2 regions of the Streptomyces sp. NPDC006516 genome follow, and region 2 is predicted to be linked to the other one. Evidence: riboswitches for the same ligand, from Rfam matches in the RefSeq annotation. Region 2 holds a riboswitch; the other holds the start of a gene.
The links. A riboswitch is a leader RNA that binds a small molecule or an ion and turns the genes downstream of it on or off. The one in region 2 is predicted to bind S-adenosylmethionine.
Positions count from the first base shown of each region.

Region 1 (5,016 bases), on a different contig from region 2:
CGTCCGCGCCATTCGGGCCGCTCCTCCAGCAGCGCCCGGTAGGCGTGCAGCCCCCGGACGATGTTCTTGGAGAGCTCGGTGCGGTCCACCCGCACGATCGTGCGCCGGTCCGCGCCCACCTGCTCCCGGAGGAGCTCCATGCGCTCGTCCACGTCAGCCTCGTGGGAGCGGCGGCGCAGGAAGTCGGCGTCGGCGCCGAGCCCGTGCGCCCCGATCCGGGTGCGGCCCGTGCCGCCGAGGATCTCCGTGCAGCAGCTGATGAAGGCGTCCGCCCAGCGCCGGGTCAGGAAGGCGGCCCGGTCGGCGCCCAGGATGCCCTTCAGCAACTGCTCGCCGATGTCGTCGGGCAGCAGCCGGAAGTAGTCGACGGGGGCCCAGGGGGTGTGCGAGAAGTGCCCGATCCGCAGGTCGGGGCGCAGCTCGCGCAGTATGCCGGGGACCAGCGAGAGGTGGTAGTCCTGCACCAGGACTGCGGCGCCCTCGGCCGCCTCGTCGGCGAGCGCCTCGGCGAAGGCCCGGTTGTACGTCTCGTAGGAGGCCCACTGCCGCCGGAACTCCGCGTCGAAGACGGGCTCCACAGGCGTCTGGTAGATCATGTGATGGACGAACCAGAGCACGGAGTTCGCGATGCCGTTGTACGCGTCGGCGTGGACCCCCGCGTCGATGTCGAGCATCCGGACGCCGGGTTCGGACACGCCGCGCCGGACGGCCTCGCGGTCACCGTCGCTGAGGGCGGCGCACACCCACAGCTTGTCGTCGACGGCGCTGAGGCCGGAGACGAGCCCGCCGCCGCCCCGCTTCGATTCGAGCGTGCCGTCCTCCCGCAGTGCGTACGACACGGGGCCGCGGTTGGACGCGACGAGTACCTGGGCAGCGTGCTCGGAGACCATGTACCCGAACCTAGCCCGTTCGGGAACCCTCCAAACGTGATGTGTGTGCGGAGTGGCTCACGAAGAACCGTTACGCCGCGTTGCGTGAGGCGTACTCCGCGATCTCCCGCATCGGCGGCCTCTCCTGCGTGTCCACCGCATGGGTGTGCGCGACGAATCCGCCGGGCCCCCGCTCGAACTGGGTGATCTCGGGCCGTACGAGGGGTCCACGGGAGAGCCGCTGCTGCGCCGTGCGGTAGATCGTGGCGGCCATCCTGCCGAGGGCCTGGCCGTCCTGGTGGCGGTGTTTGCGTACGCCGACGTCGACCTGGGCCAGTGCGTCCAGGCCCACCGTGTGCAGCGCGTCCACGAGCAGGCCCAGCTCCACTCCGTAACCGACCGGGAAGGGGAGCTGCTCCAGCAGTGAGCGCCGCACGGCGTATTCGCCGCCCAGCGGCTGGACGAAGCCGGACAGGCTCGGCCAGTGCAGGTTGAGCAGGGGGCGTGCCACCAGTTCAGTGACCCGGCCGCCCTGGCCTGCGGCTTCGCCGAGCGGGCGGTCGTACATCGCCTTGACGAAGTGCACCGTGGGGTCGGTCAGCAGGGGGCCGACGGTGCCGGAGACGAAGTCCGCCGAGAAGTCCTTGAGGTCGGCGTCGACGAAGCAGACGATCTCCCCGCTGGTCACCAGCAGTGACCGCCACAGCACTTCGCCCTTGCCGGGGACGGCGGGTATCCGGGGGAGTACGGAGTCCCGGTGCACGACCCGGGCGCCGGCCCGGCGGGCGGCATCGGCGGTGCCGTCGGTGGAACCGGAGTCGATCACCACCAGCTCGTCGACCAGCCGGACCTTCTCCATCAGCTCGCGCCGGATCTCCTCGACGATCGCGCCGACCGTCGCCTCCTCGTTCAGCGCGGGCAGGACGACGCTGACGCGGGAGCGGTGCGGATTGCTCGCCCGCGCCGCCGTGAGACGGTCGAGCGGGCGGTCGGCGGCGGACCAGGAACGCCTGGTCAGCCAACATTCCACCTCTTCCAGCACGGTCGGTACTCCCTGTATGTGATCCATCTCGCGGTTCGGACGACTACCTCGATCGTCCGGTGCTTCGGTTACAGTCTTGAACAACGCGGAGGACCCTCGCATCTCGGGGTCGGTCCGCGGATAAACGCCCGGACCCACTGGTCCGGTGCCATAGCGCTCATCCAGAGGGACTGAGGGAACGGCCCGTTGAAGTCCCGGCAACCCTCCTGCCGACCGCGAGGTCACGGTGGGGAAGGTGCCAATTCCGTCTTGTGGCGAAATACGCCGCGAGGAAGATGAGGAGAAAGGGCCTCCGCCATCATGGCCGTGCAGACAGTTGCAGCCGACATCAATTCTTCCGCCGTGGACCTCGGTCCCGCCGCCGCGCTTTCCTGCCGCGAATGCGGCGAGCGTTTCGAGCTCGGTCCGATTTTCGCCTGCGCGTCCTGTTTCGGGCCGCTCGAAGTGGCGTACGACCTGCCGAGCGGCTCCCCCGAAGAGCTGAAGAAGCGCATTGCCGAGGGTCCGAACAACATCTGGCGCTACGCGCCGCTGCTGCCCGTCCCCTCCGATGTCGCGGACAAGCCCAACATCAACCCCGGCTTCACGAAGCTGGTCAAGGCCGACAACCTCGCCCGCGAGCTGGGCGTGACCGGCGGTCTGTACGTCAAGGACGACTCCGGCAACCCGACGCACTCCTTCAAGGACCGTGTCGTCGCGATCGCCGTCGAGGCCGCCCGCGCCTTCGGTTTCACCACGCTCTCCTGCTCCTCCACCGGCAACCTCGCCGGTGCGGTGGGTGCCGCCGCGGCCCGCGCCGGCTTCCGCTCCTGCGTGTTCATCCCGCACGACCTGGAGCAGGGCAAGGTCGTCATGGCCGCGGTGTACGGCGGCGAACTGGTCGGCATCGAGGGCAATTACGACGACGTCAACCGCTTCTGCTCGGAACTCATCGGGGACCCCCTCGGCGAGGGCTGGGGCTTCGTCAACGTCAACCTGCGGCCGTACTACGGCGAGGGCTCCAAGACCCTGGCGTACGAGATCTGCGAGCAGCTCGGCTGGCAGCTGCCCGACCAGCTCGTCATCCCGATCGCGTCCGGCTCCCAGCTCACGAAGATCGACAAGGGTCTCCAGGAGCTGATCAAGCTCGGCCTCGTCGAGGACAAGCCGTACAAGATCTTCGGTGCCCAGGCCGAGGGCTGCTCCCCGGTCTCCACCGCCTTCAAGGCGGGCCACGACGTCGTCCGGCCCCAGAAGCCGAACACCATCGCCAAGTCGCTGGCGATCGGCAACCCGGCCGACGGCCCGTACGTCCTGGACATCGCCCGGCGCACCGGCGGCGCCGTGGAGGACGTGAACGACGAGCAGGTCGTGGACGCGATCAAGCTGCTGGCCCGCACCGAGGGCATCTTCGCGGAGACCGCGGGCGGGGTGACGGTCGGTGTGACGAAGAAGCTGATCGACGCCGGCCTGCTCGACCCGTCCCTCACCACCGTCGTCCTCAACACCGGTGACGGCCTGAAGACGCTCGACGCGGTCGCTCCCACGACCGGCCTGTCGGCGACGATCCGGCCCAGCCTGGACGCGTTCCGGGACGCCGGCCTCGCCGCCGCCAACTGACCACCCGAGACCGAAGGAAGGCACCCACATGAGCGTCAAGGTCCGTATCCCCACCATCCTCCGCACCTACACGGGCGGTCAGGCCGAGGTCCCGGCGGAGGGGGCGACCCTCTCCGAGGTCATCGCGTCCCTGGAGCAGAACCACCCGGGGATCGGTGCCCGTGTCCTGGACGACCAGGGCAAGCTGCGCCGCTTCGTCAACGTCTACGTCAACGACGACGACGTGCGCTTCGAGGGCGGTCTGGACGCGGCCACGCCGGACGGCGCCGGCGTCTCGATCATCCCGGCCGTCGCCGGAGGCTGACGGACCGGGGCCGGGGGTCCCGACTGCGATGTGTGACCGGGGTGGCCCCCTCCGCGAGAGAAGCGGAGGGGGCCATTCTGCATGGTTGAGCACGGTACAGTTGGGGAAGCCCCCGCTGCCGCCCGTGCCACCCGCATATGAGAATGCGCCCGGCCGCGTCAAGAAGCAGCCAAAGTACGTGAGCTCCTTGCGCCATAAGTGGCCTTTGTCAGGCCCGAGTTGCCCAGGATCCTCACGAAATCCCCCCTTCCGGGCGTTCACGTGTGCCCAGAATTCTCGTCCGATTGACCTGTTGCAGAGGGCAGTTGGGCAGATACATTCGGCCGCGGTCGACGCGTTCCGGCGCACGCCACCCTCTCCTGTCGGAGGGTGAGTTCTGACCCGGGCCCGCGAAGTGCGGCGCTCGTGCAAGGGCCAGTAATAGGGGAGTTAGGCATGGCTCAGGGCACCGTCAAGTGGTTCAACGCGGAGAAGGGGTACGGCTTCATCGCGGTCGACGGTGGTGCGGATGTTTTCGTCCACTACAGCGCGATCCAGATGGACGGGTACCGCACCCTCGAAGAGGGTCAGCGAGTTGAATTCGAGATCTCGCAGGGCCAGAAGGGGCCGCAGGCGGACATGGTCAAGCTCGCCGTCGGCTGAGCTCGGCGCGGTCGGCCAACGACGCTACTCACACACGCGGGGCCCGTACTCCCACCGGGGTACGGGCCCCGCGTGCGTCCCCGTGCACCGCTCAGGGTCCCCGCGGTTGTCCACAACGGGAGAGACACGCTTGCACTCGCAGGGGTCGAGTGCTAATCATTGGCGTTAGCACTCTCCAGGTGAGAGTGACAGAACTTAGGACCGGGCCGGTGAGGCCCGCACGCTTGCCGGGGCAAGGAACCGGTGAGCACGCTGGCCGTCCGTCGCGGGCGCCTCTCGGTCCGGAGAAATCCACCCCTGTCCGGGAGGACCACTTCACATGGCCAAGATCATCGCGTTCGACGAGGAGGCACGGCGCGGTCTCGAGCGCGGGATGAACCAGCTCGCCGACGCCGTCAAGGTCACCCTCGGCCCCAAGGGCCGTAACGTCGTCCTCGAGAAGAAGTGGGGCGCGCCCACGATCACCAACGATGGTGTTTCCATCGCCAAGGAGATCGAGCTCGAGGACCCGTACGAGAAGATCGGTGCGGAGCTGGTCAAGGAGGTCGCCAAGAAGACGG
Region 1 covers NZ_JBEXPD010000002.1:143,347-148,362, forward strand. Annotated here, with positions in the region: gene ABZY45_RS06700 (trehalose-6-phosphate synthase) at 1-890, opposite strand, end outside; gene ABZY45_RS06705 (glucosyl-3-phosphoglycerate synthase) at 961-1,911, opposite strand; SAM riboswitch class I at 2,066-2,193, shown strand; gene thrC (threonine synthase) at 2,212-3,510, shown strand; gene ABZY45_RS06715 (MoaD/ThiS family protein) at 3,539-3,814, shown strand; gene ABZY45_RS06720 (cold-shock protein) at 4,250-4,456, shown strand; gene groL (chaperonin GroEL) at 4,776-5,016, shown strand, end outside.
Region 1: it holds a riboswitch for S-adenosylmethionine, as region 2 does, so the genes downstream of both, thrC (threonine synthase) here and ABZY45_RS04140 (aminotransferase class V-fold PLP-dependent enzyme) in region 2, are expected to answer to the same signal.

Region 2 (5,016 bases):
TGAACGCCACAGCAGGAGCCCCGTCCATCCGATGGACGGGGCTCTTCGCTGTCCCGGGGCCTGGATAAGGTGGGAGTCAATCCTTGTATCGGCTGTGGACCCAGGAGCGGACCATGAACGTTGTGACCCCGGACGGCGGCGACAGCGTGGCGGCCCGTACCTGGCCCGGCGTGCTGACCCCGTTGCTGCGCGGCGAGAACCTGGGCGCGGACGACACCGCGTGGGCCATGGACCGCATCATGAGCGGCGAGGCGACCGACGCGCAGATCGCCGGCTTCGCCGTGGCTCTGCGGTCCAAGGGCGAGACCGTGGACGAGGTCACGGGCCTGGTCCGCGCCATGTACGAACACGCCCACACCATCGACGTGCCCGGCCACACGGTCGACATCGTGGGGACCGGCGGCGACATGGCCAAGACGGTCAACATCTCCACCATGTCGGCGATCGTCGTCGCCGGGGCCGGAGCCAAGGTCGTCAAGCACGGCAACCGCGCCTCCTCCTCGGCGAGCGGCGCATCCGACGTGCTGGAGAAGCTCGGCGTGAACCTGGAGCTGACTCCGCAGCGCGTGGTCGCCGTCGCCGAGGAGGCGGGCATCACCTTCTGCTTCGCCGTGAAGTTCCACCCGGCTCTCCGGTACGCGGCCAAGGCCCGCAGGGAGCTCGGCACCCAGACCACCTTCAACATCCTCGGCCCGCTCACCAACCCGGCCCGGGTGCGTTCCCAGGCCATCGGGGTGGCCGATGCGAAGATGGCGCCCATCGTCGCGGGTGTGCTGGCCGGCCGGGGGAACTCGGCGCTGGTCTTCCGCGGTGACGACGGCCTGGACGAGCTGACGACCACGGCGACCTCCCGGGTCTGGGTCGTCCGAGACGGAGCCGTGCGCGAGGAGACCTTCGACCCGCGTGACGTCGGCCTGGACCTGGTGCCCGTCGAGGCGCTGCGCGGCGCCGACGCCTCGTACAACGCGGACGTCGCCCGGCGGCTGCTCGACGGGGAGACCGGCCCGGTCCGCGACGCGGTGCTGCTCAACTCCGCCGCCGCGCTGGTCGCGTCGGACCAGGGCGAGGGCACGCTGACCGAGCAGCTGGCGGCCAAGATGGTGCGGGCCGCGGAGTCGATCGACTCGGGCGCCGCCAAGCGGGCTCTGGAGCGCTGGGTGGCGGCCAGCAACGCCTGACGGCGCACACGGTGTGATCAAGGGCGCAGTCCGCATCGCGGACTGCGCCCTTGCGCGTGGCGGCCGTTGTGGCAAGATGCTGCGCAGGTCATGAGTGACAGCGACTACGGCCCCGGCCCGCTGTCCGGCAACCCTCCGTCCGTGGCGGGGTGCCCCGGGTGAAGACCAGGCCGCAGGCAGCGAGGTCTGCGGCAAGCGCGGGCCCCTCGGCATCGTCTGATGCCACCCCTTGGGGTCCTGGTCCCAGGGAGCCTCTTGTGAGCAAGCGAATGCGATAGGGCTCAACGCCCTTCTCCGCGCACCCTTCTTTTCTCTCCACGCGCTGCCGCGTCCCTTCATGACTGCCGGCGCGCGGATTTCGCCTGCCTCTTACGGGAGTTCGCCATGTCTGTCTCCACCACTGCCGTCGACCAGTCCATTTGTGCCCCGCTGCCGGTTCTGGGCGCGGATGTCACCGTTCCGCTCGTGACGGGCGGAGATGTCACGTACGCGGCCCTCGACTACGCCGCCAGTGCTCCGGCTCTCCAGCGGGTCTGGGACGACGTGGCCGCCTACGCCCCGTACTACGGCAGCGTGCACCGCGGGGCCGGCTACCTCTCGCAGCTCTCCACCGACCTCTTCGAGAGCAGCCGCGTGACCGTCGCGGAGTTCCTCGGCTGCCGCGCGGACGACCAGGTGGTCTTCACCCGCTCGACGACCGACTCCCTCAACCTGCTCGCCGCCGCGCTCCCCGCCGACTGCGAGGTGTTCGTGTTCGAGACCGAGCACCACGCCTCGCTGCTTCCGTGGCGTGACGCCCGGGTGACCTACCTCGACGCCCCGCGCACCCCGGCCCAGGCGGTGGCCACGCTGGAGAAGGCCCTCGCCGACCGTGACCCCCACGGCCCCGCGCTGGTCTGCGTCACCGGTGCGTCCAATGTCACCGGTGAGCTGTGGCCGGTGAAGGAGCTCGCGGCCGCCGCCCACGCGCACGGTGCGCGGATCGTGCTCGACGCGGCGCAGCTGGCGCCCCACCACCCGGTCGACATCGCCGAGCTGGACGTCGACTGGGTCGCCTTCTCCGGGCACAAGCTGTACGCGCCCTTCGGCTCGGGCGTGCTCGCGGGCCGTACCGACTGGCTGCGGGACGCCGAGCCGTACCTCGCGGGCGGCGGTGCCTCCCGTAAGGTCGCCCGGCGCGCCGACGGCGGCGTGGACGTCGAGTGGCACACCACGGCCGCCCGGCACGAGGCCGGCTCGCCCAACGTCATCGGTGTCTACTCCATCGCCTCCGCCTGCAAGGCCCTGACCGAGGCGGGCTTCGACAAGCTCGTCGCACGGGAGCAGCAGCTGGTCTCCCGGGTCCGTGAGGGCCTCGCGGACGTGCCCGAGGTCAAGGTGCTCTCGCTGTTCGGTGACGACGCCCCGCGGGTCGGCGTCATCTCCTTCGTGGTCGAGGGCTGGAACAGCTCGCACTTCGCGGCGGCACTCTCCGCGGAGTACGGCATCGGGGTGCGCGACGGACTGTTCTGCGCCCACCCGCTGGTGCGCACCCTGCTCGGCAGCGAGCCGCAGGACCCGGGCGAGTGCGGCGCGCCCGAGGCCGCGCCGGGGGAGCGGTCGCTCAACGCCATCCGGGTGAGCTTCGGGGCGGGTACGCCGGACGAGCACGTCGAGCGGTTCCTGGGCGCGGTCCGGGAGCTCGTCGGCAAGGGGGCCCGCTGGACCTACCGCACCGAGGACGGCCGCTGCGTTCCCGACCGCGGCGCGGCCCAGGTCTGATCGGAAGCGACACGGCTCCGGCCGGGTGGGGCAGGCGCCTGCCTGCCCCACCCGGCCGGAGCCGTGTGCCGTGTGCCGTACTAGGCGTCGAGACCGATGGCGAAGGCCGCCTCGAGGTCGTGCTGCGAGTACGTCCGGAAGGCGACATGGGTGTCGGTGGCCTCGACGCCCGGGATCTTGCTGATCCTGCCGGGGATGACGTCGGCCAGGTCGTCGTGCCGGGGCACCCGGACCATGGCGATCAGGTCGTACGTACCGGTGACCGAGAAGACCTCGCTGACGCTGTCCAACGCCGCGATGGCCTCGGCGATCTCGGGAATCCGGTCCACGCTGGTTTTGATGAGCACGATCGCGGTGATCACGGCTGGCTTTCTCCCTCAGTGGCCGTGGCTGGAGACTTCACTCTAGTACCACCCCGGAAACGCACCCAGGCGTAGAGAAACCCGGCCGCGAAGCCCGCGACGTGCGCGAGGTACGCCACGCCCGGGCCGCTGCCCGCGCTCCGGGCCGCCAGCCACTGCAGGACGAACCAGAACACGAGCACGATCCAGGCGGGGAAGCGCAGCGGCAGGAAGAACAGGAAGGGGAAGAGGCTGGTGACCCGGGCGCGGGGGAAGAGGTAGAGGAACGCGCCGAGCACCGCCGAGATCGCCCCGGACGCGCCCACCAGGGTCTGGCCGGAATCCGCGTGCACCACCGCGTAGGCCACGAGCGCGAAGTAACCGCACGCCACGTAGAAGAAGCTGAACTCGATCCGGCCCATGCGCTCCTCGGCCATCGCGCCGAACACGTACAGGAACAGCATGTTGCCCAGCAGGTGCAGCCAGCTGCCGTGCACGAAGAGCGCGGTCAGCGGGGTCAGCGTCGCGCGTGCGGAGCCGGCCACGAGCTCGCTGGGGATCACACCCCACCGCTCGAAGTACCCGGCCTGCGCGGCCAGCAGGCTGTCGGCACTGCCGTAGACGGGGTTGAAGCCGGAGAGCGGGCTGATCAGGAACACCGCGCAGCACAGCGCGATGAGCCCGTACGTGACGGGGGCCCCGCCCGCGGTGGCCGCGGTCCCGAGCTCCCTGGCCCGCTCCCGCCAGTCGACTTTCCGCCAATCGGTCACGTGCAGAGCATGACGCACCAGGCGAGAACGGGACAGACCGCCTCGCCGTGCCGATAGGTATGCGCGAGGCCGTAGGGTTACCGAAAGACATCCGCAGTTCGACGGCGCACCGCGAGATCGAAGACCTGGACACGCACCACACTCGACGAACGACGAAAGAGGACGCAACGATGACGACGGTTCCCCAGCCGACGGACGGGACCCGCTGGCGCTGCACGCTCTGCGGCAACCTCACCCGTTTCGATGTGACCCGCTCATCGAAGGTCGTGGAGTACGTCCATCTCGACCTGGCCGGGGAGTCGAGTGTCGAGGAGCGCGAGGTGGTCAGTGAGACCATCGAGTCGGTGCGCTGCCGTTGGTGCAACGCGGTGGACCAGATCGAGCTGGTCGCCAGGCCGGGCGCCGACTCCTGACGGAGCCGCGCGGACAGACATATTGGGGTGATGGATGGTGGAGCAGCCGACAGGCGGCGCCGAACCGGCCGACGCGGCCGACGGCACCGCGGAGTCGCTCGACCGTCCCCTGCCGGAGGGTGTGCGCCGCAAGGTGGTGGCGCTGGTCTCGGACGCCTTCGGCGGTCTGACCGTCGGCGAACTGCCCTCCCAGCTCCGGCAGTACGCCCGCTTCACCCCGAGCAGACGGGCCAAGTTCGCGGGCAACGCGATGGCGGCGGCGCTGGAGAGCGACCCCGCGTTCCGCCGTCGCATCGCCGAACGGGTCGCCCAGACCCAGCCGGAGCTGGCCGAGGCGCTGGGGTCGGGTGTGCCGCCCGCGGCCGCCGATCCCGTGGACGTGGCCGCCGCGGCCTATGTGCTGCGGCCGTCGGGCTGGGTCAAGCTGGTGGCGGCGGCCGGTGAGGAGGTCCAGCGCGCTCACGCCGAGCGCGCGGACGAGGAGACCCGGCGGGAGCTGGAGCGGCTGCGCGAGGAACTCGACCGCGCCCGCGGCCAGACCAGGGCCGACACC
Region 2 covers NZ_JBEXPD010000001.1:939,759-944,774, forward strand. Annotated here, with positions in the region: gene trpD (anthranilate phosphoribosyltransferase) at 114-1,178, shown strand; SAM riboswitch class IV at 1,265-1,382, shown strand; gene ABZY45_RS04140 (aminotransferase class V-fold PLP-dependent enzyme) at 1,563-2,939, shown strand; gene ABZY45_RS04145 (Lrp/AsnC ligand binding domain-containing protein) at 3,020-3,301, opposite strand; gene ABZY45_RS04150 (rhomboid family intramembrane serine protease) at 3,298-4,050, opposite strand; gene ABZY45_RS04155 (hypothetical protein) at 4,221-4,463, shown strand; gene ABZY45_RS04160 (NYN domain-containing protein) at 4,501-5,016, shown strand, end outside.